3 regions of the Shewanella sp. KJ2020 genome follow, and region 1 is predicted to be linked to each of the others. Evidence: predicted binding sites of a transcription regulator. Region 1 holds the regulator's gene; each other region holds the start of a gene.

Region 1 (12,634 bases):
AGTTGGCAAATAGGGTTAGCATGCTGTTTAACCAGCTACTCGCCATCACCTCCGACAAAGCGCCCACTAAGACCCCCATATTACCGCCCTGGGCGATAATATCGCTAAACTGGCTACGGGGAATATTGCCCATGGTTGCCACTAACCAACAGGTATAAATCACCAGCGCAATAAAAGTACCGATGAAAATCGCCTTGATAATGGTCGAGGAGTCCTTGCCGTAGTACTTCACTAAGCTAGGTACGTTGCCATGGTAACCAAAACTGGCGAGACCAAAAGGCAGAGCCGCCCATAAATAGGGAGCAAAATGCTGAGTGCCATCGGGCTCCAATAGCTTAGTCACATCTATTTCAATCAACAAATTGCCGATAGCAAGGAAGAAAGTGATGATCATTCCACCAAGCATAATAGTGGTAATACGATCCACGGCCTTAGTGCTAATTAACACTATGCTCGCTAACACAATGGCAAATACTAATCCCGCCACACTTTGGGGTAATACTATTCCCATGCCCTGCAAGCTGTGATTCACAATCGACCCGCCGCCACTAATGTAGGCATAGGTCAAAATATAGAGCACGAAGGCAATAGAAACGCCATTCACAATCCGCCAAAACTGCCCTAGGGTTTGTTTGGTTAAGGTATCGAAGCTAGCGCCAGGTTCAAAATGCAAATTGGTTTCGAGCAAGAGTAAGCCCGACATCAACATACAAAACCAAATGCCGAGTAACATAAAAATCGAATAGCCGAACCACATACCGGCGCCCACCACGGGCAAGGAGAACATCCCCGCCCCTACGGTTGTACCGGCAATAATCATGGCACCACCGAGCAAAGACTTACCTGCGGGCTTATGTTTAGCCGCATTCATATGATTTGCCATTAAACAATGTGCTCCGCAGTGACACTCGCTACAATCGTCTGTCTCACTGTGGCTCTCAATAGGCCATTGGCTTGATCTCGAATTCGCTCTACGTTGGATTTATCTCCCTCACCAGAGAAATAACCCAACTCTTTTAGCTTAACACTCAGCGTATTATAGAGTTTTTTATCGTAAAACTCAGGCGCAGTAATGCCGTGCAACGCCCCTAGACGCTGGGCAAGTAGATGGCTTTCAGACTCAAGTTCCGAGCGTTCCATCTTAGGTCTATGGGCTAACAAATTGAAAATAATTGCATAACGCTGCAGAGTTTCACTCACAGAACCCGCAAGCAGTAGCAGCTGGCTGGTGTGTTCCGTCACGACCGATAACCCCTCCTGCTCGGTCACTAAACCTTGCTCAACAAAGAGGTCCAGCACTTGATTTACATAGGCAGGTAAATCCTTAATGCCCATGAAAAGTTCGGCTTTTAGCAGCGGATAAAAGTCATTCACTATCCCGAGGATCTGCTGCCGCTGAATTTGCTCATTGTGGGTTAAACAACTCGCAATCAATGACGGGATAATAAATAAGTGAATAATGTTATTGCGATAGTAAGTCATTGAGGTCGCTTGATTCTCATCGATAGACACTATCTCACCTAATGGATCGGCATTAATGGAGAACTTATTCAGATCCAATCCTTGTTGCACTAAATGCTTACCATCGCCTTCGGCAACCGAGGTAAACGAAGTGTAAGGCACACGCTTAAGCAGGGTCAGGTATAAATCTAATTGACGCTCGAGCAAACAACGCTCTAGGGCGTTTCGCTCCGATGCCAATAACACTAAACTGGTCAGGGTGACAGAACTGGCGGCCGCGGCATCATTAATGCGCGTCATCACCCGATTCGCCAGCACATTAACCGCTGGCGTTAACCAAGTCGGTTTTTGTTCTGGATCATCGGCAAGCTCTGCCCGCCAATTAGGCGCCCGCTCATTTAAGAAGTTTTGCAGCGTTATAGGCTCACCAAAGTTCACATAACCTTGGCCAAAATTACCTAATTTACGAATAGCACCAAAGACTTGCCAAACAGATTCTTTCTGCTTTTTCTTACCGCTTAATTCTTTATGATAAGTGGCCACTTCCATCACATGGTCATAGCCTAAGTACACAGGCACTAAAGTCACAGGACGTTCAATCCCGCGCAGTACACTGTTCATCGTCATCGCTATCATGCCGGTTTTGGGTGCCAACAAACGCCCCGTACGCGAACGGCCACCTTCGGAGAAATATTCCACCGAATATCCCTTAGCAAACAGTTGGTCTAAATACTCACGGAATACTGCGGTATACAGCTTATTGCCATTAAAACTGCGGCGAATGAAGAAGGCACCACCACGGCGGAACATTGGCCCAGCGGGCCAAAAGTTGAGGTTAATGCCAGCGGCAATGTGCGGCGGAACCATGCCTTGGTAGTACAGAATATAGGATAACAGCAGGTAATCCATATGGCTGCGATGACAGGGCACATAGACTATTTCGTGGCCATCGTGGTGCAACTGCCGAACTTGCTCGGCACCTTTTATGTTGATCCCGCTATAGAGTTTGTTCCATAACCAAGTCAAGAAACGCTCTGCAATACGGACTAAACTGTCCGAATAATTTGCCGCAATTTCATCTAAATATTCAATCGCAGTCTCACGGGCTTGGGTTTCAGAAATCTTCTTGCTAGACGCTTCTTCCTGAATGGCCTTACGCAGGGATTCGGATTTAAGCAGCGAATGGAATAGCGCCTGACGATTTGGCAACACAGGCCCCGTCATCACCTTACGCTGACGGCGGAAATGCACCCGCGCAACCCGTGCTAACTTATGGGCGATCCCCATATCTGTGCCATGTTCGTCGGCCATATAACGCAGTGACACAGCATTGGAAAACTGCACAAAATTATGCCGACCTAAAAATAAAATCATTAAACACTTGCGCAGCCAGGTCGGATTTTCACGCTCCAATACCGCCGCCTTCATAGTGTCGTCTTCTTTACCCGGCGTGCGGCCCCAATACAGGCTGACAGGCACCAACTGGATATCCAGTTCAGGTCTTTCCTTATGCACGGCCAATAAACGCATAAAACATTCAAGGAAAGGCGCATTACTGGCACGCTCACCAAATAACGGCTTGCGTCCTTCGAGGCAAACGACGCGGGGAGCCACGACGCCATTGGCCACTAAAGGTTCGTAGGGACTGGGTAACCCTAGCTTGGCAGTGATTTCGCTCAATGCAGCGATATCACTAATGGATTCTGTTTTCATCACATAAGCAAGGGGTCTGGAAGCATCCAGATTCAGATCGGCAAAGGGATCCTGAGGCACCACAATAGTGTGCACTAAGTGTTTTTGGATCCAACGTAATGATTTCAACCAAAGAGAGTCTTGTTTAGGCATTTTTCTTATGCAATTAAATACGTTCACTAGCCCAATAGAATACCAGACTCTGGGGAACATTCGCTAATACTCTCCGATATCGTTAAAAAGTGGTTAATACTTGCACTACCAACAATACTGTATATACTAACAGTAACTGTATAGAAAAACAGGAACCACCATGAGACCCTTGACGCCACGCCAAGCTGAAATTTTAGAGCTAATTAAACGAAATATTGCCGATACAGGCATGCCACCTACTCGGGCGGAAATTGCTGCACGTCTAGGTTTTAAGAGCGCCAATGCGGCGGAAGAACATCTTAAAGCGTTAGCGAAAAAAGGCTGTATCGAGATCATGCCCGGTACGTCTCGTGGTATCCGTCTCCCAGCAGAGGAAGAAGAAGTCACTGAATCTGGCCTACCGCTTATCGGTCAAGTCGCTGCAGGTGAACCTATACTCGCCCAAGAACATGTTGAGCAGTATTACCAAGTTGATCCCAGCATGTTTCATCCACCCGCCGACTTTTTACTGCGCGTAAAAGGCGACAGCATGAAGAATATAGGTATTCTCGAAGGGGATTTGCTGGCCGTTCATAAAGTACAACAGGCAAGAAATGGCCAAGTGGTTGTCGCCAGAGTCGACGACGATGTCACGGTTAAACGCTTCGAAAAAAAAGGCAACTTAGTCTATCTACACGCCGAAAATGAAGATTATTCGCCGATTAAAGTCGATTTAAGTTTTCAAAGTTTAACAATTGAAGGACTCGCCGTCGGTGTGATCCGTAATGGAGATTGGCTATGAACAAACTACTCGGCAATGCCCCGCGCCATCCAGGTTTATGGTTAGATGAAGTACGAGATACAGATACCGACTGGCAACATACTCCGATTAGCTGTATGCCAACCCAAACCCAAGGACAGCACGAACTCGTGCAATTAAGTGCTCAACTCGCACAGCTCAGCCAGCAGGGGCGATGGGTTGTACTTATTAATCCTCCAAGCATCGGCTATAAGCAACTCCTTGCTAACGCTGGAGTACGTATGGATCGCATCCTGTTAGTCCATGCCAAAGATGAGGTTGAAACACTCTGGGCAATGGAAAAAGCCCTGACAAGTGGTACGTCCAGTGCGGTCATTACTTGGACACAATCACTCGATGCCCGCGATAATCGTCGTCTACAAATTGTCGCTAAAAGTGCCCGCGCTATGGGAATTGTGCTCGAAGAGGTGAACAGTCACTTACGCTGCGATACTAGGCTCGAGCAACAAACACACTTTAGCCAGCAAGCTTTTTTCAACTCTATGCATTAATTTTTTACGCTATATTTTACCGTCAAAGCCGCCTCACCTATGAATGTGAGGCTTTTTTTTGGCAATTTTTCAGACAATTAGAAAAATAAGTGATCTTGATCAATATTTAAACAGCAAGTATGGTTGGTTAAGTCGGTGATGATATATCACCGCCGTGGCACAGAAATCGAACAGCTATCCCGTTTGAAATGCCACTAAAAATAGAGAACAGATTTATTTCAGTCGTATGTGCCAGCGTGGCTTATACCAGCAGTAATAATACTTAATTAAAAGTAACAGCCGCCAACGCACGTTGAAGTCAAAAATGCTTTTTTGGGAACTGAAGAGTTTGCATAGAGTTGAGACTTACTGTGTTGCTCTTCTTTGTAGTTGCTATTCGCAATTGGCAGAGGAGAAGTCTTGTGAAGCAATTGTTGTATTGTTTACTCGTGGTGTTATTCGCACCACCGTTGGCCGCCGCAGATACGCGGCTCAACATGACCCCCGGCGTAACCGAGATCAGTGGCAAGGTTTATCACTTGCACATGACCATCTTGTATATCTGCTGTGCGATCGGCTTAGTGGTTTTTGGGGCCATGGTTTACGCCATGATCAACCACAGAAAGTCCAAAGGCGCAGTCGCATCCCATTTTCACGAAAGCACTAAAGTCGAAATTGCTTGGACTGTTTTGCCATTTATCATTTTGATCTTAATGGCAATTCCAGCAACAAAGACATTAATCGCGATGGAAGATCCCAGCAATGCCGATCTCACCGTAAAAGTCACGGGTTCCCAATGGAAATGGCACTACAGCTATTTCGATCAAGACATTGATTTTTACAGCATACTCGCCACACCCAGAGCACAAATAGAGGGCACCGAAACCAAAGGGGAAAATTACCTTTTGGAGGTCGATAAGTCGCTCGTGCTACCGATAAACCGCAAAATTCGCTTCCTGATGACCTCTGAAGATGTGATCCATTCATGGTGGGTACCCGCTTTTGCGGTGAAGAAAGATGCCAACCCAGGATTTATCAATGAGGCCTGGACGCGCATAGACAAACCCGGCATTTACCGCGGTCAATGCGCCGAGCTTTGCGGTAAAGACCATGGTTTTATGCCCATCGTAGTGCAAGCCCTACCCGAAGCCGAGTTTGATGCTTGGGTGGCGGAACAAAAACAAGCCGCAGGGGCTGCGGCAGAAGCCGCTCAAGCCGCATTATCACAAACCCTCAGTAAAGAAGAGCTTATGACCCAAGGTGAGCAAGTGTACCTAGGCCACTGTGCAGCCTGTCATCAACCCAATGGCGAAGGCTTAAAAGGCGTATTTCCACACCTCAAAGGCAGCCCGATAGCAACGGGATCGCTCAGTGGTCACCTTGAAATCGTGATTAACGGTAAAGCGGGTACCGCCATGCAAGCCTTTGGTAAGCAATTGACGGCACAGGAAATGGCCGCTGTGATTACCTATGAACGTAATGCATGGGGCAATAATACTGGCGATGCTGTGCAGGCCAAAGATGTTAACGAGCATATGAACGGCAGCGCTGGCACACCAGCATCTACTGCAGCGCCAGCCAATACGACCCCAACTCCCGCGCCTGAACCTGAGCCAGTTGCAGTTGTCGATCCCGCCAGCCTCCCCACACTCAGCCATGATGCTCTAATGGCCGAAGGTGAGGCTGTCTACGCCACCACTTGCGCAGCCTGCCATCAATTAACGGGTGCAGGAATACCCCCCGCCTTCCCGTCACTGGTGGGCAGCGCTATCGCCACTGGGCCCATTGCTAATCATATCGACATAGTAATACATGGCAAAACGGGCACGGCGATGCAGGCATTTGGCAAACAATTAAGTCCACAGCAACTCGCGGCCGTCATTACCTATGAACGTAATGCTTGGGGCAATAATACCGGCGATACAGTGCAACCTGCTGATATCGCAAGCCATGGACAGTAGGGGATTATGATGAGCACAATGACTCAAGATCAAACCGCAGCCCATGATGACCATCATCATGGTGCGCCAAAGGGCATCATGCGCTGGGTGCTAACCACCAACCATAAAGACATAGGCACTTTGTATTTATGGTTCAGCTTCATTATGTTTTTAACCGGTGGCGCTATGGCCATGGTGATCCGCGCTGAACTGTTTCAGCCCGGATTACAATTGGTCGAGCCCAATTTTTTCAACCAAATGACCACAGTCCATGGGCTGATCATGGTGTTCGGCGCCGTGATGCCAGCCTTTACTGGGCTCGCAAACTGGCTGATCCCTATGATGATTGGGGCGCCCGATATGGCGCTGCCACGGATGAATAACTGGAGTTTTTGGATCTTACCCTTCGCCTTTACCATTTTACTCAGCTCACTGTTTATGGAAGGCGGCGGGCCTAACTTTGGTTGGACCTTCTACGCGCCACTATCAACCACTTATAGCCCCGATAGCACGGCACTCTTCGTGTTCTCTATTCATATCATGGGGATAAGTTCAATTATGGGCGCAATCAACGTGATTGTGACCATAGTGAACTTACGTGCGCCCGGCATGACATGGATGAAGCTACCGCTGTTTGTGTGGACTTGGCTTATCACAGCATTCCTACTGATCGCTGTGATGCCCGTCCTCGCGGGCGCTGTAACTATGGTGCTGACCGATAAGTTTTTCGGCACTAGCTTTTTCGACGCCGCGGGGGGTGGCGATCCTGTGATGTTCCAGCATATCTTCTGGTTCTTCGGCCACCCCGAAGTTTACATCATGATCTTGCCGTCCTTTGGTATCATCTCAGCCATAGTGCCCGCCTTCAGTCGCAAACCATTATTTGGCTATGCATCAATGGTTTATGCAACTGCGAGTATTGCAATTCTGTCGTTCCTTGTGTGGGCACATCATATGTTCACTACAGGTATGCCAGTGTTTGCCGAGCTGTTTTTCATGTATTGCACTATGTTGATTGCGGTGCCAACTGGGGTGAAAGTATTTAACTGGGTGGCGACTATGTGGCGCGGTTCACTCAGCTTCGAAACCCCTATGTTGTTCGCCGTGGCCTTTATCATACTCTTCACCATTGGCGGTTTTTCAGGGTTAATGCTCGCCATTACGCCCGCCGACTTCCAATACCACGACACCTATTTTGTGGTGGCGCATTTCCATTATGTGCTAGTGACTGGGGCGATTTTCTCCATCATGGCGGCGGCCTATTACTGGTTACCTAAGTGGACGGGGCACATGTACAACGAACGGCTGGGACAGTGGCATTTCTGGTGTTCGGTGATTTCGGTCAACGTACTGTTTTTCCCAATGCATTTCCTTGGGCTGGCGGGTATGCCAAGGCGTATTCCCGACTACTCGATTCAATTTGCCGATATCAATCAAATTGTCTCTATTGGTGGGTTTGCCTTCGGTTTATCGCAATTGATTTTCTTAGTGCTAGTGATCAAATGCATCCGTGGCGGCGAGAAAGCCCCCGCTAAACCTTGGGAAGGCAGTGAGGGTTTAGAGTGGACATTGCCAAGCCCAGCACCCTACCACTCCTTCACGACACCACCCGAGGTGAAATGAAATGACAAACAATCACCAGCCCGACAAATCTAAGTCAAATCGCAAACTCATCAGCCTGTTAGTCATGGGTTGTATCGGTATGTTTGGCTTTGGGTTTGCGCTGGTGCCGCTATACGATGTGCTATGTGAGCAGCTTGGGATCAACGGTAAAACCTCCAGCACCGCCAGCAATTATCAAGCTATTACTGTTGATACTAGCCGGGTTGTTACTGTGGAATTTATCTCCCAAGTGCAAACGGGTATGCCGTGGAAATTTGAGCCGCAAACCAAGCGGCTCGAAGTCCACCCCGGCGAACTTATCCACACGGCTTTTTTGGCACGCAATCTCTCGGACAGAGCCATAATCGGTCAGGCGATACCTTCGGTATCCCCAGGCCAAGGTGCTGCCTACTTTAATAAGACTGAATGTTTTTGCTTTAATCAACAGCACTTAGCGGCTTCGACCAGCGCAGAGTTGCCACTCATTTTCTTTGTGGATCCTCAGTTACCTGAGTCCATCCACACTCTGACCCTCTCTTACACCCTCTACGACATTACCGACAAGCAGTTAGCGTCTGCCCTAGAGCAAGGAGCTGCAAAATGACTACAAAACATGAACCTTACTATGTCCCCGCCCAAAGCGCTTGGCCCATCATTGGTGCTATAGGGCTGTTTTTAATCGCCTTTGGTGCAGGAAGCTTTGTACAACAACTCAAATCGGGTGCCTCAGGTGGCGGCTATATACTGCTCGCAGGCATCGCCGTAATCCTCTTTATGCTAGTGGGTTGGTTTAGAACCGTGATCAACGAATCCATGACAGGACTCTATTCCCATCAAATGGATAGATCCTTTCGCCAAGGCATGAGCTGGTTTATTTTCTCCGAAGTGATGTTTTTCGCGGCATTTTTCGGTGCATTATTCTACGCCCGCATGGTCGCGGTGCCTTGGCTTGGCGGCGCCTCGAATAATGCCATGACCCACGAAGTGCTCTGGCCACAGTTCGAAGCCGTTTGGCCATTGATCACCACACCTGATGGGACAAAAACCGAGGCTATGCCATGGACTGGTCTGCCATTAATCAACACTATTGTGCTGCTAACCTCTTCTGTCACCTTACATTTTGCCCATGTCAGCTTAGAAAAAGGCAAACGTTCCGCCATTACCCTCTGGCTCGGGATCACCATACTCTTAGGGATGGGTTTCCTTGCCTTACAGGCCGAAGAGTATATCCACGCCTATCAGGAAATGGGACTCACCTTAACCTCTGGGATTTATGGCAATACCTTCTTCCTGCTAACGGGTTTTCACGGCATGCACGTGACCCTAGGAACGGTATTCTTATTAGTGTTGTTTTTCAGAGTGTTGAAGGGGCACTTTAGCGCAGATAAGCATTTCGCCTTCCAAGCGGGCAGTTGGTATTGGCACTTTGTGGACGTGGTCTGGCTGTGTTTGTTTATTTTCGTCTACGTACTCTAAGGCTTTAGTAAGGCGTGGGATTGGGGCTGATTAATCCAGTCCCTAATGCCACCAGCAATAGCAGGATAACGAGCACAGAGAAGAGCACCCGGCGACCAAGATAGCGACTCATAGGCATTTTGTTGTCGCCTTTCACCATAATAAACAAGGCTCTACCTAAATTAAAAATGATAAACAGCAACAGCAGAACTAAGGCCAACTTAAAAATAAACAGGGTATTCATGCAATATCCTTATGTCCTGCTGAATAAATTAACGGTTTTTTTGCTGATACTGACTGTGGCTGTATTCGGGATTTTGGTCAAGCTGGGCCTATGGCAATTAGCCCGAGGTGAAGAAAAAACCGTCCTACAAGCGCAAATGGAAGCGAGGCAATCCTTATTGCCACTCAGTTTTGAGCAGCTCCAGCTAAAGGTAAATAAGGAAAGCGTCACAGGTTATCGTCTACAAATACAGGCGACGCCCGCGAGCTCACAAATCTGGCTACTGGATAATCAAATCTATCAGGGTCAAGTGGGCTATTTAGCCTTTCAGCCCCTACAAGTGGAAGCTGGAAAACCTTGGTTGCTGGTCGAACTCGGTTTTGTCGCCGCAGGCTCCCACCGTGGTGAATTGCCTCAAATCACCCCGCTTAGCGGTGAATTAGCTATCGAAGGTCGGCTTTATCAAAAGCAAATCAATCCCTTGAGTCAATCCTTGATGGCTGAGTCGGGGGCAAATATTCGCTTTCAAAATCTCAATATTCCCGAGATGTCGCAGATGCTAGGCCACCCTTTACTCCCTGCGGTGCTGCAACCGGATGAGTTACCCACACTTGCCTTACCGCATCCTTGGCAACCCTTCCCTCTGCCAGCACAAAAACATTGGGGTTATGCGTTGCAGTGGTTCTCTATGGCGGCCGTGTTTGCGGGGCTCATGTTGTGGCAAGGGATTAAGTATGTAAAACGCCATAGTGCCGAAGCAATCTCACTCTCAAGGAGCGAATAGGCAAATTCGACCCATACTTAGTAAAACACAAATAAAAACTAAATAAATATAAAACAATAAATTAGGGATAATTTGAATGAGAGGAGCAAGTATGAACTCCCAGAATAAATCTAAACATAAGGCTTTGGGCTTGTTGCTGCTGGCGTTTATCGCGCCCGTAGTGATAGCCAAACTTGTGCTGAGCCTAAATTTATACCACGGCGGCGCCACCAATCATGGTGAGCTCATCACCCCAGAGACTAGCTATGCCAGCCTTGGGGTTGACAATCCCGTCCCCAAAGAATGGCAACTGCTGTATTTACTGCCCGCCCAATGTGACGATGCCTGCCGCGAACGCCTGTATATTTTACGCCAAAGCCATACTGCGCTAGGGCCAGATCAGGCGCGAGTCGAGCCGCTGATCCTCACCCATCCCGACAGCGATCTTAATGCCTTAAGCGGCTTTAATTTTAATACTCGTCCCGTCAATGGGGGCCTAAGCCATTGGCTAGATGAACAGCAGCTGATCATAGTCGATCCCTTAGGCAGTTTAGTGCTGCGCTACCCCCAAGTGCAGGGCAGAGAAGCCCATTTAGCTCAAGGTAAGGCCTTGGTTGCGGATCTGCGTAAATTGCTAAAACTGTCGAGGGTAGATTAATGTCACTCACCTGGACCCTACGCTTAACCTTAGTCTTTACCCTATTAGTGATCTTAATGGGCGCTTACACTCGCCTCTCGGATGCGGGTCTAGGTTGCCCAGACTGGCCGGGATGCTACGGCCATATCAAAGTGCCAACCCAAGACCATGAAATCGCCCGCGCGCAAACCATATTCCCCGATCACGATATACACCCAGAAAAAGCTTGGCTGGAGATGATCCACAGGTATATCGCCGGTGGGCTGGGCTTGTTGGTGTTGTTCATTTTCGTTTTATGTTTAAAAACCCCCGAGGCACCGAAAAAGTTACCGCTTATCATAGTACTGCTGATCCTCTTTCAAGGGGCGCTAGGCATGTGGACTGTGACCATGAAACTTATGCCCATAGTAGTGATGTCGCATCTCATTGGTGGCTTCAGCCTGATTTCACTGCTGTTACTCCTCTATCTTCGCACTCGGCCACGGCGGATTTTTAATAGCGGCACCTATGTTCGAAACCTCGCCCCCTTGGCATTAGTCAGTCTGTTTGTTCTCATCGGCCAGATCATGTTGGGGGGCTGGACTTCGTCAAACTATGCGGCGCTCGCCTGCACCTCTTTACCTATTTGCGAAGGTAATTGGATGAATAATTTGGCAATAGCCGAAGCCTTTTCACCTTTTCAGGGCCAGCACCCTAGCTTCGAGTTTGGTGTATTAGATTACCCAGCGCGGATGACTATCCATATCGCCCACAGAATAGGCGCTATCGTCACCGCCAGTTTGCTACTCGTGCTCGCCTATCGATTATTTGTGAGCAACGCGGGGATGAGGGCACTAAGTCTGTTATTAGTGGGCCTAGTGATACTGCAAGTGGGTTTAGGTATTTCTAACGTCGTGATGCATTTACCACTGGGTATTGCCGTTTCACATAATGGCGGGGCGGCACTGCTGCTACTGACCTTAGTCGCAATTAACTATTTTTTATGGCGCAAAGCATAAGCGAGGGAACCAAGATGGCAAAACCACTCTCAATCACCAGTAGCCTGCCCACCTTTAGCGTGACATGGCGCGCCTATTTTGAAATGACCAAGCCTAAAGTGGTCGCACTCATGCTGCTCACTGTCTTAGTCGGCATGTGTCTGGCTGTGCCCCATGCGGTGCCCGTTCAACCTTTGCTCGCGGGTATGCTGGGTATTGCCATGATGGCGGGTTCGGCGGCGGCGCTCAATCATCTGATCGATCGCCGTATCGATGGTTTAATGGCGCGCACCTACAATCGCCCATTGCCTAAGGGACGCATTTCGGCCACCCGCGCGTTAATTTTCGCCGCCAGCTTAGGTAGCCTTGGATTTATCGTCTTGTATTTTTTGGTTAATCCACTCACGGCTTGGCTCACCTTTGCCAGCCTGATTGGCTATGCCTTGGTTTACACCGCCTATT
Region 2 (6,578 bases), on a different contig from region 1:
CTACATCAGCGTCTTACAGAGAATAGGCAAACCTGAGCACTCAACAGCTCACGCCCGCGGGCGATAGGGGCAAAAATTTGGCTTAGGGCCAATTTGAGGATGATTGCGGCAAGTCTCGGGGCGTTGATGGTAAATAGTACAACGGCGGGTGTTGCTGTCCAAATACAGGCAATCATCATTCGCCATACGTGCTAGGGTAAAAATGGCAGTTTTATGATTAAAATTATCGATTAAGCGGGCTTTTTGTAGGCGCTTAGCAATGGCTTTTAGATCGCCTTCGGCCTCAAACTCATCCACTAATGCCATGCGGACTAAATCAGTCACAGTGACTTCGACGGGCAAGGTGCAACAAGTGGCATGGCAAGTGTCACACAGACCTTTACGGTACTTTTGCCAGGTAGACAAATCATCGATATTAAAAATCGACACCGCATTTGCCGTATTTTTACCACGTTTTGACACGCTCAAACCTAAAGATTGGAAATAAAGGGCGGCAATTATAGCAGGCAAAAATCAGAAATAAACCCGCTAACGCCCGCTCATTAAAAGCGACTTAGCCCCATGGGTTTATCTCGACCACCACAGTGTTACGCCCTTTGTCCTTCGCCTGGTAAAGACACATATCGGCCCGGCGAAGTACATCCGCCATTTTCAGTCCAGATAGGGTATCGAGCGCTAGATAAACCCCGCCAATGCTAGTGGTCACTTTGGCCATAGGCGAGCCGCTATGGGGAATATTTAACTCCGCAACTTGGTAACATAATTGGTTCGCAATCGCCCCTAATTGACCCGGCGTGACTCGCTCGAGCACGATAGCAAACTCTTCGCCACCAATTCTTGCGAGTAAAGCCCCCTGCGGTAATATGCCGCTGTGCATTAACGCCTCGGCCACCCGCTTTAGCACTGAATCTCCCTCAAGATGGCCATAGGTATCGTTGTAACGCTTAAAATAATCGATATCCAGCATTAACAATCCGGCGGGCACTTTGCCCTGCAATACGGCTTCTAGGGTCTGGGTAAAGGGGCGTCTATTGGTTAATCCCGTCAATTCGTCCGTTTCGGCCATGACCTGCAACTGCGCATTGACTGAGACTAAGGCTTGCTGCAAGCCCAACATTTGCCGCTCTTTTTCTGCACGTAGCAGTAATTCGTTTAATGCGGCGGCAAATTGCGTCAACATGGCGTTCTTCTGCGCGCTCCAATTTAACGGGCGATTCACAGTCGATAGCGACAATAATCCCTGCAAGTGACCGGCATTTTTAATCGCAAACGCCGCAATAGCGCATATGCCCACCGAATGCATAACGCCATATTCCTTCGGCGATTGAGCTTTTAAAAATTCAATATCCTCAATCACTAGGATAGATTCCGCTGCAAATTTTTGTTCCAGTAGAGTGACATTCTCAACGGAAATACCTTTAATTTGCTCGGCATTAGGCTCACTCGCCCACAGACTGCGATACTGGGCCTGCCCCTGAGTAAATTCGATAATACTCACCCTCTGGACATCGAATAATCCACCGATTTTCTGGCTGACCTCGGCCAAGCCTTCATCCAGCCTGAGCATATCCATATTGAGAAATTGCAATGAAATTTCAGCCAGTAATTGGTTCCCCCGCGACTGCCAATTGAGTTCTTGAGTGCGCTCCTCGACCAGACGTTCCAGTTGATGTTGCTGTTGCTGTAACGCCCTCTGCTGCCGCTTATTTAGGGCTAAATCGTTGCGGATCCTTTGGTACATGGCCTGCAGCGACAGGGCAACATGGCCAATCTCATCGGGGTTTGCCACAATCGCCTCGGGAACCGACAGCTTTTTAAGGGAATGAAGATTGATTTGATTGGCAAAACGTTCCAATGCGGACAAACGGCTCGTAACCAGTAAACGTACGAGAGTGAGGATAAGATAAATCATCAGCAGGGTTTTAAGTCCATTGCCTAGGACGATAATGATCAACTGTTGCCACAGTTCGTAGTACAGCTCATTCGTATCTAAACCGACGGTGAGGGTTCCAATTTGCTGATCTTGATATTCAATCGTATAGTGAAACAGCATCTGACTCCCATCACTGTCACGGACAGATCTCCCCAGTTGCATCGCAACTCCGTCAATACTCTCCAAATTCACGCTCGATACCATGGGCATCATACCTAAGCCCGATAGCAAATCGGAGAGTAAGCTACGGTCAACATCCCAGAGTGATTTGGCAATGCTAGGGAGAATAGACTCAGAATACTCCCGGATATCCGCCGTCGCATTGTCGATGCTGTCCTGATAATTCCATATCAGTTGCACCAGCATAGTTAACACCGCAAAAAATGAACTCACACCGATAATGGTGAGTGTCATTCGGTGACTAATGGAATGATTCTTATGTTTCATTGAGACCTATTAGGTATTATTGTGGCGGCAATTTATCCAAAATTTCAGCCTGAAAAATGGCGGGCCAATCCCTAGCAACTAGCATCTGATAAAAAGCCGAATCTGGCCTGAGCACATCGAATAACGCGATCCCTTCATAGGGCACATATTTTCGCGTCCGTTGATAGTGCTGCAATTGTACTAAGCCTAAGGCTCCCGCTAAAAAATGCCCACCACCGAGCACGCTTACCGCCTGTTCACGGCGGAGATGTAAAATGTCAGGCGAAGTGTTAATCGTACTGACGAATACCTCTTGACCCGACTTAAGTCCTTTTTCTTTCAATGCTTTTAGTACACCTATCGCCATGCGATCACTGGCGGTCCAAATCATATTGAGATCGGGATAGCGGCCAAGCAATGTCAACGCCTGACCATAGGCAATATCCTCACTCCATTGACCATAGACCGTTTGCACGACCGTCGCATTCGCTTGGATAAAGAAATAATCATGGGCACCTTGGGTACGAAGCACAGATGCTGGCGTCGATTTATCGCCCGAAATTAATAAAACCTTAGCCTCTTTATCCTTTAAATCGGCCATCAAAGATTTAGCGGTTGCCGAACCAATCGCATAATTATCGGGAATAATGGCGGGTAATAGGTATTCCTGCCAGTGGGGATCCTGCAGCAAGATATCACGCTCACCAACGGAGATATCATTTAAAATTAATTGCACATGAATAGGATACGGATAAAGCATCTGCAGCATTTTAAGTGCCGATTGCTTTTCATTTACCAAGATCACGTAATGGGGAAGAGAAGCTGAATCACTTAATAATTCAGCTAACTGAGTGATCATTTTGAAGTGATTACGATCCGAATGAATAATCTCGAGATTCATATCCAGCTTGGTCGATGCGACTGACATTAACCTATCGACATCGCCCCAAAAACTGTCCTCTGCAGCACCGGGATTAAAGAATACGACATCGAGTTTAGCCATCGCAGGAATGCTAAAAAAAAGCCCACATATCAAGAGACTGCATAATGTCCATAAACGCATAGGCGAGTTCTCCTCGACCGTGTTCCCCCAAACGTTATCCTTCATTCGAGATCACTTTATTATTATCGATTCACAATCCTGTTACCGCATCGTTGCCTAAATGCCCCCAATGGCAACAGATATTTCGATTAAACCACAAAATGATACAAAGTGAACTTTATGGGCAGAATATTTATGAAACGGGCCGCCAAGCGTAAAGCCCACCCCAAGATTGCCTTACGCATATACTCTGTTAGTATATGTATAAATTCACAGTGATTGAGTGCTAACAACTTGCAGCAATTGGATCTTGTTCCGATCACCGACCTCAAAGGCGTCGCTAAACGGGTCGCAGAGAAACTGGCCAAGCTTGGTATCACAACAGTACAAGATCTGCTGTTTCACCTTCCCCTGCGCTACGAAGACAGAACCCAAATCTATCCCATTGCCGCCCTAAGCCCGGGGAGTTACGGCACGATAGAAGCCGAAATTCAATCGACACAAATCATCCAAGGCCGTAAACGCATGTTGGTCTGCAATGTGCGCGACGACACCGGCAGTTTAAGCCTGCGCTTCTTTAACTTTTCCGTCGCCCAGCGTAATGCCATGCAAAATGGCTTGATGATCCGTGCCTACGGCGAAGTCCGCCGTGGTAGCCATCAAGCCGAAATAGTGCATCCAGAATATAAAGTCGTGTATCCCGGCGAGGATATTCACCTAAGCGATACCCTAACGCCAATTTATCCCACCACAGAGGGCTTAAAGCAGGTGAGCTGGATAAAGCTGACGGAACAAGCCTTAGTGTTACTGGAAGAAGGCGGCCTAACTGAGCTACTGCCACCCCAGTTGCAACCTAACAATATCAGCCTTAAACAAGCGCTGCAGACGCTGCATCGTCCTCCTGCGGGGATCTCTCAGTTCGATTTAGAGTTAGGCCAACACCCCGCCCAGCAGCGCCTCGTGCAGGAAGAATTACTCGCCCACAATTTGAGTATGTTGCGCCTAAGGCAGCGCAGTAATTTAGACGCCGCAGTCACTATGCCCGCCACCGGGCAGTTACTTAATCCCTTCCTCGCCGCTTTGCCCTTTAAGCCCACGGGGGCACAGCAAAGGGTCGTGGTCGATATAGGTAAAGATTTAGAAAAACCCCATCCTATGATGCGCTTAGTGCAGGGGGATGTAGGCTCAGGTAAAACCTTAGTCGCGGCGATGGCCGCGCTGCAAGCGATTGAAAACGGTTATCAAGTTGCCATGATGGCACCGACTGAATTATTGGCCGAGCAACATGCGGCCAACTTTGCCGCTTGGTTTGAGCCCCTAGGGCTAAAGGTCGGCTGGCTTGCGGGGAAACTCAAGGGCAAGGCGAGAAGCCAATCCCTCGAGGATATTGAATCGGGCGCGGCCCAGATGGTAATTGGCACCCATGCCATATTCCAGCAGCATGTAGTGTTTAATAAACTCGCGTTAATTATCATCGATGAGCAGCACAGATTCGGCGTGCATCAACGCTTAGGCCTGCGGGAAAAGGGCGTGAGTCAGGGCTTTCATCCCCATCAGTTGATCATGACGGCAACACCCATTCCACGCACCTTAGCGATGACTGCCTATGCGGATCTCGACACGTCCATTATCGATGAACTGCCGCCGGGGCGAACCCCTGTGACCACAGTAGCCATCCCCGATCAACGGCGAAATGACGTGTTAGACCGCGTCCGCAGCAGTGTCATGACAGATAAACGTCAGGCCTATTGGGTGTGTACTCTAATTGAAGAATCCGAAGTGCTCGAATGCCAAGCCGCCGAAGATACAGCCGAAGAGCTGCGCCTCGCCCTGCCCGAGCTCAATATCGGCCTAGTGCATGGCAGATTAAAAAGCGCCGAGAAACAGCAAATCATGGCCGATTTTAAGGCTGGGGTGATTCATTTGCTGGTGGCAACAACCGTGATTGAAGTCGGCGTCGATGTACCCAATGCCAGCCTAATGATCATCGAAAACCCCGAACGGTTGGGGCTAGCGCAGCTGCATCAGCTGCGTGGACGGGTCGGTCGCGGCGCCATAGCGAGCCATTGTGTGTTACTCTACAAGGCGCCCTTAAGCCACACTGCCAGCCAAAGGCTCAATGTGCTCAGACAGAGCAACGATGGCTTTGTGATTGCCCAAAAAGACTTAGAAATTCGCGGCCCGGGTGAAGTGCTCGGCACAAAACAAACTGGGCTGGCCGAACTAAAAATTGCCGACCTAGTGCGGGATCAAGCCCTAATTCCCCACATTCAAAAACTGGCGAACCATGTGATGTTGCAAGCTCCTGAGCGAGTAGACGCCATCATTCATCGCTGGCTAGGGCACAGGCAACAGTATGTACAGGCTTAGGTGCTAGATGTAACAGACCTAAGAGAGTATCTACCTAAAAACACAAAATAAATGCGATATGTTCAGCTAGGCGCTATAGACAAGCGCATGGAAACTTGCAAAATGAACCAACGGCCTTCAAACAAGTCCGTCCTTGCACTTTAATGTTAGCTGCATGTATTCACCACGTTACCTTGACGCTCAAGCGAAGGATGTAAAATGCAAGTTAATCAAGATGATAGAATAACACCTCAAGAGACTTCCTCTAGCAGCAATCGCTTCGCGCTTTTTGCGATAGTGCTCGTCGTGCTACTTTCCGCCGGAGGATATTATTACTATAGCGGTGATTCAGACTCGCCTAAATTGATCCCTAACGCACCTATTGTGCTGCCAGAGGCTCCCTCATCCGAGCCCATGACGCTCGAAAGCACACCCGAGCCAACAACCACAACCGATCTACCCGAGACGCCTCAAACCGCAACGGAAACCACAGATAGTCCGGCCACCGAGACCGAACCCGCCGTTGTGGTTGAGCCTATCCCCGCGCTGGCGGAGAGTGACGAATTTATTCACCAAAAAGCACTCGCCATTATCAACAACAATGTTGTCGGCTCATCCTTGATCACTCAGGATCTCGCCCGTCAATTCGTGGTGTTCGTGGATAACTTAGCCCAGGGCGAATTGACCCGTAAGGTAAGCCCTATCAAGGGGCCTGAAAAACTCTTCACAGTGTCGGAAATCACCAACAAGGTCTATTTAAATCCAGACAGTTACCATAGATATGATGCCTATGCGACCGTGATAGCCAACATGGATGAGCAGAGCTTA
Region 3 (12,634 bases), on a different contig from region 1:
TGTTGAGCCATGCCATCAGGCCGACACCTATATCACCTAATCCCCAAGCCAGATCTGCCGTTTTCACTGTGCCATATACGGTAGCGCTCATTAAGACGATTTTAAGCAAAACTGTTAGCCAAGGACGATTTACCTTACGATTAATATAGGCAATGTTGGTCTCGGCAATATAGTAGTAAGCCACAATCGTGGTAAAGGCGAAGAAGAACAGGGCGACGGCTACAAACATGTTACCAAAGCCTGGCATCATGCTTTCCATTGCCGTTTGCACATAACCAGGGCCCGCAGCAACACCCGCAATACCCGTGTAGAGTGCGGCACCTTCAGGGCCTTGCACATTGTAAAGCCCAGTGATAAGCAGCATAAAACCAGTGGCAGAGCACACAAATAGCGTGTCAATGTACACTGAGAATGCCTGTACTAATCCTTGTTTTGCGGGGTGACTTACCGCCGCTGCCGAGGAGGCATGTGGGCCCGTACCTTGGCCGGCTTCGTTAGAATAAATACCACGCTTGACCCCCCACATGATGGCAAGCCCTAAAATAGCGCCAAAGCCCGCATCAAAGCCAAAAGCACTCTTGATAATTAACCAGAGAATATCGGGTAGCTGGCCAATGTTAAGTGCAATAATCACGCAGGCGACAATGATATAACCCAGCGCCATAAAGGGCACGACAGTACTCGCAAAGTGGGCGATACGTTTGACGCCACCAAAAATGATAAACCCGAGCAGCATAGCCAATATTGCCGCTGTCACATTAGGATCAATATTAAAAGCCGTTTTTAAGCTCGAACCAATAGAGTTGGCTTGCACGCCGGGTAATAGGATCCCGCAGGCAAAAATGGTCGCAATGGCAAAGACCCAAGCATACCATTTCATACCTAAGCCTTTTTCAATATAAAAAGCCGGGCCACCGCGGTATTCGCCATTGATCTTTTCTTTGTAGACTTGGCCTAAGGTTGATTCGACGAAGGCTGAGCTGGCGCCGAAAAATGCCACCATCCACATCCAAAATAAAGCACCTGGGCCACCAAAAGTGATTGCCGTGGCAACCCCTGCAATGTTCCCTGTACCAACTCGACCCGCTAAGGTCATCGCTAATGCTTGAAAGGAAGACACCCCAGCGTCAGTGCTTTTACCATCAAACATCAGACGGATCATTTCGGGCAGATGACGTAATTGGAGGAATCGGGAGCGAAGGGAGAAATAGAGCCCAACACCTAGGCAAAGAAACACGAGCGCAGGGCTCCAAACGACACTATTGATCGCATTGACCATCTCATTCATATAGTTCAACTCCAATATTTTGTTGTTTTTGCAGAGTTTTTAGATTTACGGGTTTAAAATTTATTTGAAAAAGTCGCATTCGTTGACACTTAACACTTTTGCCAACGTCCAAGGTACTCAACATAACTATTTTTTGGGTTGCTTCATAGCTAAAGTTGTTAAATATTTGATAGTTTGATGTTCTTTTTTTACAAATGGAGTCTTGAAGGGGAAAACTGAGGTCAGCAGGTCTTTAAGATGAGGTTGGCCTGATAGGAGGTCAGTGGCGACTTAATATCCCGTGAAAATAGCGTTAGATAACGAGCCACAACATCATCCATAGCGCAAATAACCAAGCCAAACTACGGCGACTGACGCTATGATCCAGCAGTAGTGAAAGGCTCACGGCAATAGGAATAAACTGAATAATGTTCCAACAGACCATTGGAGCCTTAAGATTGATCTTCTCAAGTCCAATCTGACATAGGAGGCTTAATGCTAATAGCATTAGGCTGTGGAATATGACTAATTGATTGAGTCTTAATGCTAATTTTGGTTTTAAAGCGGGGTTTGTTGGATAGGGGAGTGTGAGTGTTTTCATATATTTCTCCTGATTTATTTCTCCTGTAACTGACAGAATACTATTCTTAAATGAGAACGATTCTCAAATTAATTTACACAGCTTTAGTTTTAGGGAGCAAGCTGTTTAAGTACGAATTGTTAAAGATGCACTCGTTATCGATACCAAGATACCGATTTGCACTCTTAAGTACTTTGCGCTAAATTATACTGTAATTATATCCAGTGTTTGGTGTTTGTATGATCCTCTATATCGCAGAAAAACCTAGCCTAGGGCGGGCCATTGCCGATGTATTGCCTAAACCCCATAAAAAAGGCGATGGATTTATCGAAGCCGCCAATGGCGATTGTGTGTCTTGGTGTGTCGGTCACTTGCTCGAACAAGCGGAACCTGATGCCTACAATCCAGAATATAAGTCTTGGAAATTTGAGCACTTGCCTATAGTGCCGGACAAATGGCAGCTTAAACCTAAGGCGGCGACTCGCAGCCAACTCTCAGTATTAAAAAAACTGGTAAAACAAGCCAATACACTCGTTAATGCTGGCGATCCCGACAGGGAAGGGCAATTATTAGTCGATGAAGTGATTGCCTATCTTGGCGTGACGGGTGACAAGTTACATCAAACTCAGCGGTTATTGGTTAGCGACTTAAACCCACAGGCTGTAAAACGGGCGCTAAGGCAACTGCGCAGCAATCGCGAGTTTATTCCTTTGTCCACTTCGGCCTTAGCTCGCAGTCGTGCCGACTGGCTCTATGGGATGAATATGACGCGTGCCTATACCATTCAAGGTAAAAAGGTCGGTTATCAGGGCGTGTTATCGGTTGGCCGCGTGCAAACGCCCTTGCTTGGGCTTGTGGTGCGCCGTGATGAAGAGATCGCTAATTTTCAATCTAAACCTTTCTATGAAGTGTTGGCCCATTTGGCAACCGAAAAGCAGGAAACCTTCTGTGCAAAATGGCAACCCAGTGAAGCCTGCTTACCCTATATGGATGAAGAAGGGCGAGTGTTAGCCAGAGGTTTAGCGCAAAATGTGGTGAATCGCATCAGTGACAAACCTGCCTTAGTGACGCAATTAGCCTCTAAGGATAAGAAACAATATCCGCCTTTGCCCTACAGTTTATCTGCATTACAAATAGATGCGGCGAAACGTTTTGGTATGAGTGCTAAGGACGTGCTCGATACCTGCCAGAGTCTGTATGAGCGTCATAAACTCATTACTTACCCACGCTCCGACAGTCGCTATTTACCCGTTGAGCAACATAACCTTGCGCCTTCGGTGCTTAGGGCGGTGAGTCAGGGGGCTGGCGAGTTATTGCAAGGGGCTAATGCGCCCGATCCCAGTCTTAAATCTAAGGCGTGGGATGATAAAAAAGTGGATGCACACCATGCCATAGTCCCCACAGAGAAAACTGCTAATTTATCGAGCTTAAGCCTGCGGGAAAAACAGCTTTATCTGCATATTGCCCGCCAGTATTTAGCGCAGTTTTATCCGGCTTATTGTTACAGTGAAACCACAGTGCAAGTGACGATTGAGGGCGGCTTATTTAATACTAAGGCGCGTCAAGATCAGTCTCTAGGTTGGAAACAACTCTTTGCCCGCCAAGAATCTAATGGCAGCAGGGCGAGTGGAAACCAATCGACGGAGGAAAGTACAGGCAAGGACGATGAGGATAATGATGAGTTTATTGGCCAGCTACCGCCTCTGAAATTGGGGCAGGCTTTGCATTGTACTCGAGGCGAATTGCTTGAAAAAAATACCCAGCCGCCGAAAGCTTTTACCGATGCCACTTTACTCAGTGCCATGACAGGGATAAGCCGTTATGTGACCGACCCAGAGATCCGTAAAATACTCAAAGAAACCGATGGCTTAGGTACTGAAGCTACCCGTGCAGGTATCATCGAACTGCTATTTAAACGTGGTTTTTTACAACGCTTAGGTAAATCGATTGTCTCGACAGATGTGGGCAAAGGATTGATTAACAGCCTGCCCGCAAGTGCGACTACGCCGGATATGACCGCGCTTTGGGAGGCGAGTCTGAACGGCATTTGCCATAAAGAAACCTCCTATCAAGCCTTTATGCAACCGCTGCTAGGCACTTTATCCACGCTTATCCAAAATGCAGGAGCACAACTGCCAACCGCGCTTAATGGTTTACAAGGCCAAGGTTATCGTAAAACGGCTGGGAATAAATCCGGTTATCGCAAGTCGCCTTACCGTAAAGCCTCTAGCTCTGCAAAACGCACTGGCACGGCAAGTACCGCAAAAACAAGTACAAGTAGCAGTGCGAAAAAGTCGAGTGCGAGTTCAGGGACGCGGAGTCGAACCCGCAAAGTGGCTGCTGAAGTTTGATGGATACGAGTGTGGGATTTTCCGACCATTAAACAATAGCTGGAACTAGCCTTAAATTTTTTGCAAAAAAAAAAGAGTAAACCAAGGCGGTTTACTCTTACGGAAAATAGGTCGTTGAACGTTGTAACCAAAATCACTCAGTTGGATGAGGAGCCCAGTTACAATGACAGCTTTTACTTAATTAACCCTTAAAATTAACATCTATCTTAAGAGTTCACCCCGATTCAAACTGATCAGTTTATCTAAAATCCGCTCGCCATCCATACGGATCCCATTATGTTCATATTCCGATGTGAGCCAATATTTTAGCTGGCCGATTTGCTGAGCTGACTCAAGGCTGTATTGCATTTCGACAAACATATCCTCGCTATAAATGGCCGCGGCAACGGGGACGCGGTTTTGGGTAAGTTGTTCCAGATGGTAAAGCACTGGCCAATCGGATTTGCTGGCCAGTATTTCTGCTGCAGCTTTGAGTGGCCTGAGGTGGCTAAATTGATCGAACATCCAAGGGTAAATCATTTCGCCAGTGAACAGGAAAGGCTTACCGACTTGGTAGTTAAAGGCGGGAAATGCTTGTCTTACCCTGTGCGCCGCCCACTGGGATGCGCTCTGCTGGCAATAGATGGCCTCGTGTAGCAGGGCAAAAATCGGGTTAGTGTTATAGTCGAGTAGTTGGCAAAAATGATTTAAGAATAATGGATTTACTTCTATGCCGGAGGGCGTGTTGATCAGGGCTTGTTCTAGCAGATAATAGACAGACTCCGGTCCTTGCTCCATGCCTAAGTTGATACCAAGTAGCTGCAACATTTCAACGGTGAGCCGTTCCCCCGTGGCCAAATACACTTCATTGTCAATTAAGTGCTTGGCTAACCGCGTGACTAAATGCTGGGCATCGTGAAAGCGCTGGAAGAAAGCGTGGTTTTTTGCGAGCACTCGATGATAGGTCGCTTGATACACTTCATCACTGCTACGGGTTAAGGATGGAATTCCCCCTGTGATATAGGCTTCACTCACGCCTTTAGGGGCGGCGCTCAGATAATGCAAAACGCAAAATCCCCCAAAACTTTGACCAAGAATCGCCCATTTATCGGCGGGGCAAAGTTGGGCGCGAATGGCTTCGGCATCACGAATGATATTATCGGCCCTAAAGTGGCTAAGGTACTGCGCCTGTTCTATGGGCGTTAAATGTTTAAGGCTCTGGTAATTAACCGGTGTCGATAAGCCCGTGCCGCGCTGATCGAGCAGTAATACGCGAAATTCTTTGAGCGCGCGACGGATCCAACCACTATTACTGGCAGGGCGCATGGCGGCAAACCCTGGGCCACCTTGAAAAAACACTAAGTAGGGGAGCTTTTTATCTTTGTTTTCAGTGCTACACAATTCCCTAGCAAATACTTTGATTTGTTCAGCAATTGGGTGCTGATAATTGAGGGGCAAGGTAAAGGTATGTTTTTTGGCAAGCACACCAGCAAGAACAATATCGGGTTTCATCAATCAACCTCTAGGGTAGGGCTTTGAGTATATTGGCAGATTGTATACAAAAGCACTGTTCCTGCAAGTTGGGACTTTTTGATGTGGCTTTGGTGAAGATCAATTTTTATTGTAAAAAATTGAGCCATGATGAGCCTCTTAGCGTAATCTATCGGCTATGGATAACACGAGATTGAAGCTATGAAGTATCAAATTATTCCTGTGACACCTTTCCAGCAAAATTGCAGTTTGATCTGGTGTGAGAAAACCAAATGCGCGGCGGTAGTCGATCCGGGAGGGAACATAGATCGCATTCAAGCTGAGGCGGCTAAACTGGGGTTGACACTGAAAAAAATCCTCCTGACCCACGGGCATATTGACCATGTAGGCGGTGCTAAATCCCTTGCCCAAGCGGCGAATATTCCCATTATTGGCCCCCACATTGCCGATAAATATTGGATTGATAGTTTACCTAAGCAGAGCCAAAATTTTGGTTTTCCCCATTGTGAGGCATTTGAACCGGACCAATATCTAGAGGAAGGCGATCTGGTTACTTTAGGCGAGCAAACTCTGTCGGTGCTCCATTGTCCTGGACATACGCCTGGGCATATTGCCTTTTACTCGGCGTCTTCAAAATTGGCTTGGGTGGGGGATATTCTCTTTAGAAGCTCAATTGGCCGTACCGATTTTCCCCAATCAAATCATCGGGATTTAATTCACTCGATCACCGAAAAACTGTGGCCCTTAGGTGCCGATGTCGAATTTATTCCGGGTCATGGTCCTATGTCGACCTTTGGTGAAGAGCGCGAGCATAATCCCTTCGTGGCCGATCAGCTGCTGCTCTAATTCAAATATATTGGTGCGGCTAGTACTGGCTATCAGTCCTATCAAATTGCCGATGAATTAAGGCAAAGTTCCGATGAGCTCACTCGGCATCGGTGAATCTAGGCCGCCACCTGTGATGACATGGATGTCAATTCTCGCCCATTCTAAGCCACAATTTTCAGCGCGACATTTTTTGTAAACTATTGCCCCTATCAAAATAGAAACGTCTTTGCTAACGTGTTATCGCAACTGTCTAATGATTGTGCCTCAACGAGTTAGGTTTAATTTGAAGATAGTTTATACCTTGTCAGATATTGATCACCGAGCGGAGCCCTGTGGATGGAACACCAAATCGAAGACTTACTTGAGCATTGGTTACCGCTGGCGGATGACGCTTGGGTGTTGGCGGTGATCACCGCTATTCAAGGTTCTGCTTACCGTAAACCTGGCGCCATGATGTTGTTCCACGAATTCGGTCAGGAGGCGGGAATATTAAGTGGTGGTTGCTTAGAATCCGACCTACGCCGCCACGCTCAACATGCCATGCAGACTAAGCAAGTCATGTGCGTGACCTATGATGCCAGCGATGAGTCCGATGCCAGCTATCGACTCGGTTGTGGCGGTATAGTAGATATCATGTTGATCCCACTGTTAAAAGAGAATCACGATCTTGACCTGATTGAACTCGTGCAGGCATTTCGCCACGGTCAATCGGGGTTTTATCAATTGCCATTAGTTAAAGCGGGGACGGATGCGCGCCAATATCAAGCCGCTTTCTACCCCGAAGCGTTGACACCGTTCCCCGCCAGCGATTTTGTCCGCACGGGCATCTTCACCCAAGAGGCGGGAAAATCGCTGATCATTCCGCTGAGACCAAGATTCCACCTTGGCATTTTTGGCGGTGGTATCGACGCTAAGCCTATTGCCGCCATGGCCCATACCTTAGGCTGGCAAGTGACGGTTTTTGATGGTCGTACCGCCTATGCCAGAGCGGCGGATTTTCCCCATGCCCATGTAGTGAAACTTGCCGCGGGGGAATTAACCGCGAATCATATCGGCCAATTGGATTGTGCCGTAGTGATGAACCATAACTTGGGCTTAGATGCTGCGGCATTGAAGGTTATTCAAGCCCATCCACTCGCTTATGTTGCCTTACTTGGCCCAGCTCATCGACGGGATAAAGTGCTGGGGATGGCAGGGCTGAGCACTGAATCTTTTTCTGGAGTGTTTTCTGCTCCCGCAGGACTGGCCCTTGGGGGCGAGTTACCGGGCGCAGTGGCCTTGAGTATTTTGGCCCAGTGCCACGGCGTACTCCATGGCGCGACCTTAAAACATCTCGATGAGATCATGCGTTAATGACATTGCCGCCAGTGCCAAAGTCGACAGCGCTAACGCTGGCAGAGCAAGCGCCACTGTTATCCAAACGGTTGTTGATTGTGGTACTGGCAGCGGGTGAGAGTCAGCGCTTTGCGGGGGTAAAGTTAGCGCAGCTTGTACCTTCGCTTAGCGCGACTGGAATCAGTGAACAAGCCATCATTTGCGCCCATGTTGAACGTTTACAACAGCTTTATTACCAAGATTTAGAGCCTCAAGGCACGCATTCCCCCAAAAATGCCCCTTTGTTAGTCATACTCGGTGCTCACCAGCCTATATTACAACCATTATTAGCCGAACTTAAATCTCGCCAACTCTTTGATATTTTAGTTAATCCACAGTGGCATACGGGTTTGGCCTCCTCGGTGAGTTTGGCGGCCAGTTATGCTAAGGAACAAGGTTTTGATGCCATGCTGCTGACACTGGCTGATCAAGTGGCCTTGAGCGCCGAGGATTATCGACAGCTTATTCTTATGTGGCATAAAACCGGTAAAGAGGTTGCCGCCCATTATTTGGATGATGTGGGTGTACCTGCTATTTTTAATGCTTCAACATTGCCGCTGTTCACTCACTTAAGTGGTGATCGCGGGGCTAAATCTATTTTAAAACAACAAGCACAGCAGGGAGCGTTAGTCGCTATAACACTACCCAGCGCCGCAATTGATATTGATACCCAAGCCGATCTTGCGTCGTGGTTGGCACTTAAGGAGTGAGTTATGGCAGAAGTATTATCCCCCCAATCCGTCGTCAAGGAAGCCAGTACCGCCGCTTCCACCCAAACACTTTCCATCAACGGTAAATCATTTACCTTAGATGCCGATCCTAAAATGCCCATCCTGTGGGCGCTACGGGATATTTTAGGGCTTACGGGCACTAAATATGGCTGCGGAGCTGGGCTATGCGGTGCTTGCACAGTGCATTTAGACGGCCAACCCGTGCGGGCCTGCTTAACCAGTTTGGGGCAGGCACAAGGTAAACAACTAACAACAATTGAAGGGCTGGATAATCAAAAGCTTAAAAATGCTTGGGCCGAACATAATGTACCCCAATGCGGCTATTGTCAGGCGGGCCAATTGATGTCGGCTGCGGCGTTAGTGGCGCAGCATCCGAAACCCACTGAAGAGCAAATCAACTCTGCCATGTCGGGCAATATCTGCCGCTGCGGCACCTACCCACGGATTAAAGCCGCGCTGCAACACTATGCCAAACTGGAGGGCTAAGATGAGTACTTTTACTGCCGTAGAAAATATCAGCCGCCGCGATGTGTTAAAACTGTTTGGCGCAGTGGGTGGCGGACTCGCATTAGGGGCGAGTGGACTAACGTGGAGCCCCATGGCGCTGGCACAGGATAAAGAGGCGCGGCTGAATCTGTTTATTGCTATTGGTGAAGACGACAAAGTGTATCTTACTTGCCATCGCTCCGAGATGGGACAGGGGATCAGAACCGGCATTCTGCAAGTCTTAGCCGAAGAGTTAGAAGCGGATTGGGATAAAATCGTCCCCATTCAAGGCTTAGCCGATAAACGTTATGCTAGCCAAAACACCGACGGTAGCCGCAGTATTCGCGAAAATTATGATCGCATGCGTCAGATGGGGGCGATGGCAAGAACCATGCTAGAGCAGGCCGCTGCCGCACGCTGGCAAGTTCCCGTGAGTGAGGTGCATACCGCCAACCATAAAGTGCTGCATGCAAAATCGGGCCGCTCGGCCAAATTTGGCGAGTTAGCGTTAGCCGCATCAGAGCAACCTGTCCCCGCTGTGGAGTCATTAACCTTTAAAGAGGTTAAAGATTTCAAGCAGATTGGCGCATCACGCCAGATCGTTGATATGGACGCTATGTTAAGCGGCAAAGCTGTCTATGGCTATGATATTCAAGTCGATAATATGCTTTACGCCAGCATTATGCGCCCGCCTGTACTGGGCAGCGATGTGGCAAGTTTGGATGATACCGCAGCGCGTAAAGTGGCCGGGGTAATAGATGTGTATCGTTTGCCCGCCGCTAAGGGCGCTCCGGCGTTTCAGGCTTTGGGCGGCGTTGCTGTCATCGCCACAAATACTTGGAGCGCCTTCGAAGGCCGCAAAGCCTTAAAAGTCACTTGGACTCAGGCCGACAACAGTCAGCATGATTCAAGCCTTTATTTAAAGTCACTGGTCGAGCGCGTACAGCAAAGCGGTAAAGTCGTGCGCCAAGTTGGCGATGAGATCAAAAACTGGCCCGAAGCGAATACGTTAAAGGCGGTTTATACCGTGCCTTATTTAATCCATTCTTCTATTGAGCCGCCCGTTGCCACTGCCCATGTGACTGAAAAGGGCTGTGAAATCTGGGCATCGACCCAAACGCCGCAAAGTACCCAGCAAAATGTGGCCGCTGCGCTAGGCATGGAAGAAGAGGCGATTAAAGTCAATGTCACCCTGCTGGGTGGCGGTTTTGGGCGTAAATCCAAACCTGATTTTAGTGTTGAAGCTGCGCTGTTATCTAAGCAATTCAAGCGTCCAATTAAAGTGAGTTGGAGCCGCGAGGATGAGATCCAAAACGGTTATTACCATGCTATCAGCGCCCAGTCCTATCAGGCGTTATTCGATGCCAATAATAAACCGACCGCGCTTTTAGCCCGTACGGGATTCCCATCGATCAGTTCAACCTTTGCCGAAGGGGTGGAATATCCCTCCGGCGGTGAGTTGGATTTAGGCTTTGTGGATGTGCCCTTTGCTTTGCCGCATTTAAGATACGAAGCGGTAAAAGCGCAGGCGCATAGCCGTATTGGTTGGATGCGCTCTGTGTGTAACATTCAGCACGGTTTTAGTGTCGGCAGTTTTGTCGATGAAATGGCCCATAAATCCCAAGTTTCATGCTTTAAGATGTGGCGTAGCCTGTTAGGGGAAGCAAGGCGTGAGACCTTTAGCGATCAAGGCTTTAAATACGGCAACTATGGCGAAGATCTCAGTCGTCACCCCGTGGACGTGGGCCGCTATTTAGGGGTTATCGAAGCGGTTGAAAAAGCCCAAGCTAAGGCGCCCAAAGCGGGGAAAAATCAGGGCTGGGGTTTTGCCGTGCACCGCAGTTTTGTCAGTTTCGTTGCCGTGGCCATGCTGGTGGAAGTGAGTGAGGATAAACAACTAAAGGTACTGAAAGCCATCGCAGCTATCGATGCAGGCACCATAGTTAACCCCGATAGGGTAAAAGCCCAGACCGAAGGCGCAATTGTGTTTGGCCTGAGTTTAGCCTTGATGGGAGAAATCACATATAAAGAGGGCAAAGTGCAGCAATCGAATTTCCACGATTATCCTTTACTGCGACTCCCCCAAACCCCCGATATGGAGATCATCATTATTGAGTCCGATGCACCGCCTGCAGGTGTCGGTGAGCCGGGTGTACCGCCCGTTGCCCCGAGTTTGACCAATGCGATTTTTGCGGCGACGGGGCAGAGGATCCGCGATCTTCCCGTGAATAAGCTATTGCGAGTGTAAGTTCTGCAATAGGGTTAACTGAAAGCATTTGAATAAAAAAGCGCCTAATAAGCGCTTTTTTCGTTTTTTTACCACAAAAAAATTGCTTGTTAGCGATTTTACGGGCATTAATGCCGAAAATTAGTAATAGATCAGGTTTTTGTTACCAGAATAGAGGTAATTTAACCAACAGATAAACTTCCGTGAATAGAAATATAAAGGGGTCATCCATGGAAAATCGTTGGCAAGTCGCTATCTCAGCCGGCCTATTGGCGGCTATTTGGTGTGGCATCGCAGATGCATTTCATCTGGTCACTTGGATTGGCTTTTTAGGGTGTAGCACTTTTTTTGCTCAACCTAAGGCTGGTTTTCAAGGCGTGATGATGGCGTGGTGCACGAATCTGTCCGGGGTATTTTGGGCTTGGCTCATTATCTTTGGCAGCAGCTTTTTTGTTTCGCCCGTATTTGGGTATATTTTTACCGGCATCGCCACCTCGGCCATGTGTTTACAGGCGAGCTATCAAAAGTTGAGCTTTATCCCTGGCGCCTTTATTGGTTGCTGCATTACCTTCGCCATGGCGGGGGATGTTGCCAATATAGTGCCACCCTTGGTCATAGGTGGCTTACTCGGTTTTAGTATGAGTCTATTAACGGGGCAATTGGTTACTTTGACACAAAAGTGGTCGACAGCGACTCGTAACCAAGTGGCTAGCGCGGATTAGCATTATATCTGCTTGGATCTTATTGTTGGCGTCTTTGCTGCGGCGATCTGATCTATAATATTGATTTAGTGCCAAATAGCATTTTGCTCTTAGGAATTATCAAGATGAAACAAATCCAGTTTCGCACCATTGATGCCATATTGATCAAATTCAGCCTTAACGGAAAGTTTTGGGTTGTTTGCTCTATGGTGGCGCTGATCACCGCTGCCGTGGCACTTGTTAACTACCAACATGCCCACCGTAATCTCGAAATAGCCTCCCTCGCACGGGTACAAGCAACCGTCGATACCTTCGCCCAAGTGGCCAGTTCCCAGCGGCTTGAGGGTGACGTTCTGACACAATTTGCCCGTGATAACGGGCTGACATTAATGCCACGCCAAGCAGAAGCCGAGCGTAAAGGCGATAATGTGACCGCTAGTGCAACTGTGGTCAGTGGCCAAGCGTTACAGCTTTCACAGAATGTTAAACAGTGGGAAAGCGAAGGGCGTAGCGATGCTAATTTGATGTTTTGGCTTGCCTTAGTTGGTCTTTTACCATTGTTTCAACTGAGCTATTGGATCTCCACCTCCCTCGGTGGCGGCCTGTGGGATATGTATAT

Evidence for each region. The regulator LexA, encoded in region 1, represses DNA repair genes until DNA is damaged. The targets are predictions, from matches to a motif close to TACTGTATNNNNATACAGTA.
Region 2: the regulator LexA is predicted to act here: its motif matches at 3,660-3,679, upstream of recG (ATP-dependent DNA helicase RecG).
Region 3: the regulator LexA is predicted to act here: its motif matches at 2,055-2,074, upstream of MJO46_RS19575 (DNA topoisomerase III).

The regions. Positions count from the first base shown of each region.
Region 1 covers NZ_JAKUKD010000019.1:51,408-64,041, forward strand. The annotation lists gene mtr (tryptophan permease) at 1-883, opposite strand, end outside; gene plsB (glycerol-3-phosphate 1-O-acyltransferase PlsB) at 883-3,306, opposite strand; gene lexA (transcriptional repressor LexA) at 3,467-4,087, shown strand; gene MJO46_RS12070 (cell division inhibitor SulA) at 4,084-4,596, shown strand; gene coxB (cytochrome c oxidase subunit II) at 4,998-6,536, shown strand; gene ctaD (cytochrome c oxidase subunit I) at 6,546-8,138, shown strand; gene MJO46_RS12085 (cytochrome c oxidase assembly protein) at 8,140-8,721, shown strand; gene MJO46_RS12090 (cytochrome c oxidase subunit 3) at 8,718-9,593, shown strand; gene MJO46_RS12095 (DUF2909 family protein) at 9,598-9,816, opposite strand; gene MJO46_RS12100 (SURF1 family protein) at 9,815-10,579, shown strand; gene MJO46_RS12105 (hypothetical protein) at 10,671-11,216, shown strand; gene MJO46_RS12110 (heme A synthase) at 11,216-12,193, shown strand; gene cyoE (heme o synthase) at 12,208-12,634, shown strand, end outside.
Region 2 covers NZ_JAKUKD010000028.1:455-7,032, reverse strand. The annotation lists gene MJO46_RS14680 (YkgJ family cysteine cluster protein) at 49-462, opposite strand; gene MJO46_RS14675 (GGDEF domain-containing protein) at 554-2,380, opposite strand; gene MJO46_RS14670 (ABC transporter substrate-binding protein) at 2,397-3,422, opposite strand; gene recG (ATP-dependent DNA helicase RecG) at 3,696-5,771, shown strand; gene MJO46_RS14660 (DUF3014 domain-containing protein) at 5,970-6,578, shown strand, end outside.
Region 3 covers NZ_JAKUKD010000033.1:353-12,986, forward strand. The annotation lists gene MJO46_RS19565 (sodium:alanine symporter family protein) at 1-1,288, opposite strand, end outside; gene MJO46_RS19570 (hypothetical protein) at 1,581-1,868, opposite strand; gene MJO46_RS19575 (DNA topoisomerase III) at 2,087-4,198, shown strand; gene MJO46_RS19580 (alpha/beta fold hydrolase) at 4,400-5,689, opposite strand; gene MJO46_RS19585 (MBL fold metallo-hydrolase) at 5,870-6,514, shown strand; gene MJO46_RS19590 (XdhC family protein) at 6,833-7,849, shown strand; gene MJO46_RS19595 (nucleotidyltransferase family protein) at 7,849-8,580, shown strand; gene MJO46_RS19600 ((2Fe-2S)-binding protein) at 8,584-9,087, shown strand; gene MJO46_RS19605 (molybdopterin cofactor-binding domain-containing protein) at 9,089-11,335, shown strand; gene MJO46_RS19610 (DUF1097 domain-containing protein) at 11,545-12,036, shown strand; gene MJO46_RS19615 (methyl-accepting chemotaxis protein) at 12,141-12,634, shown strand, end outside.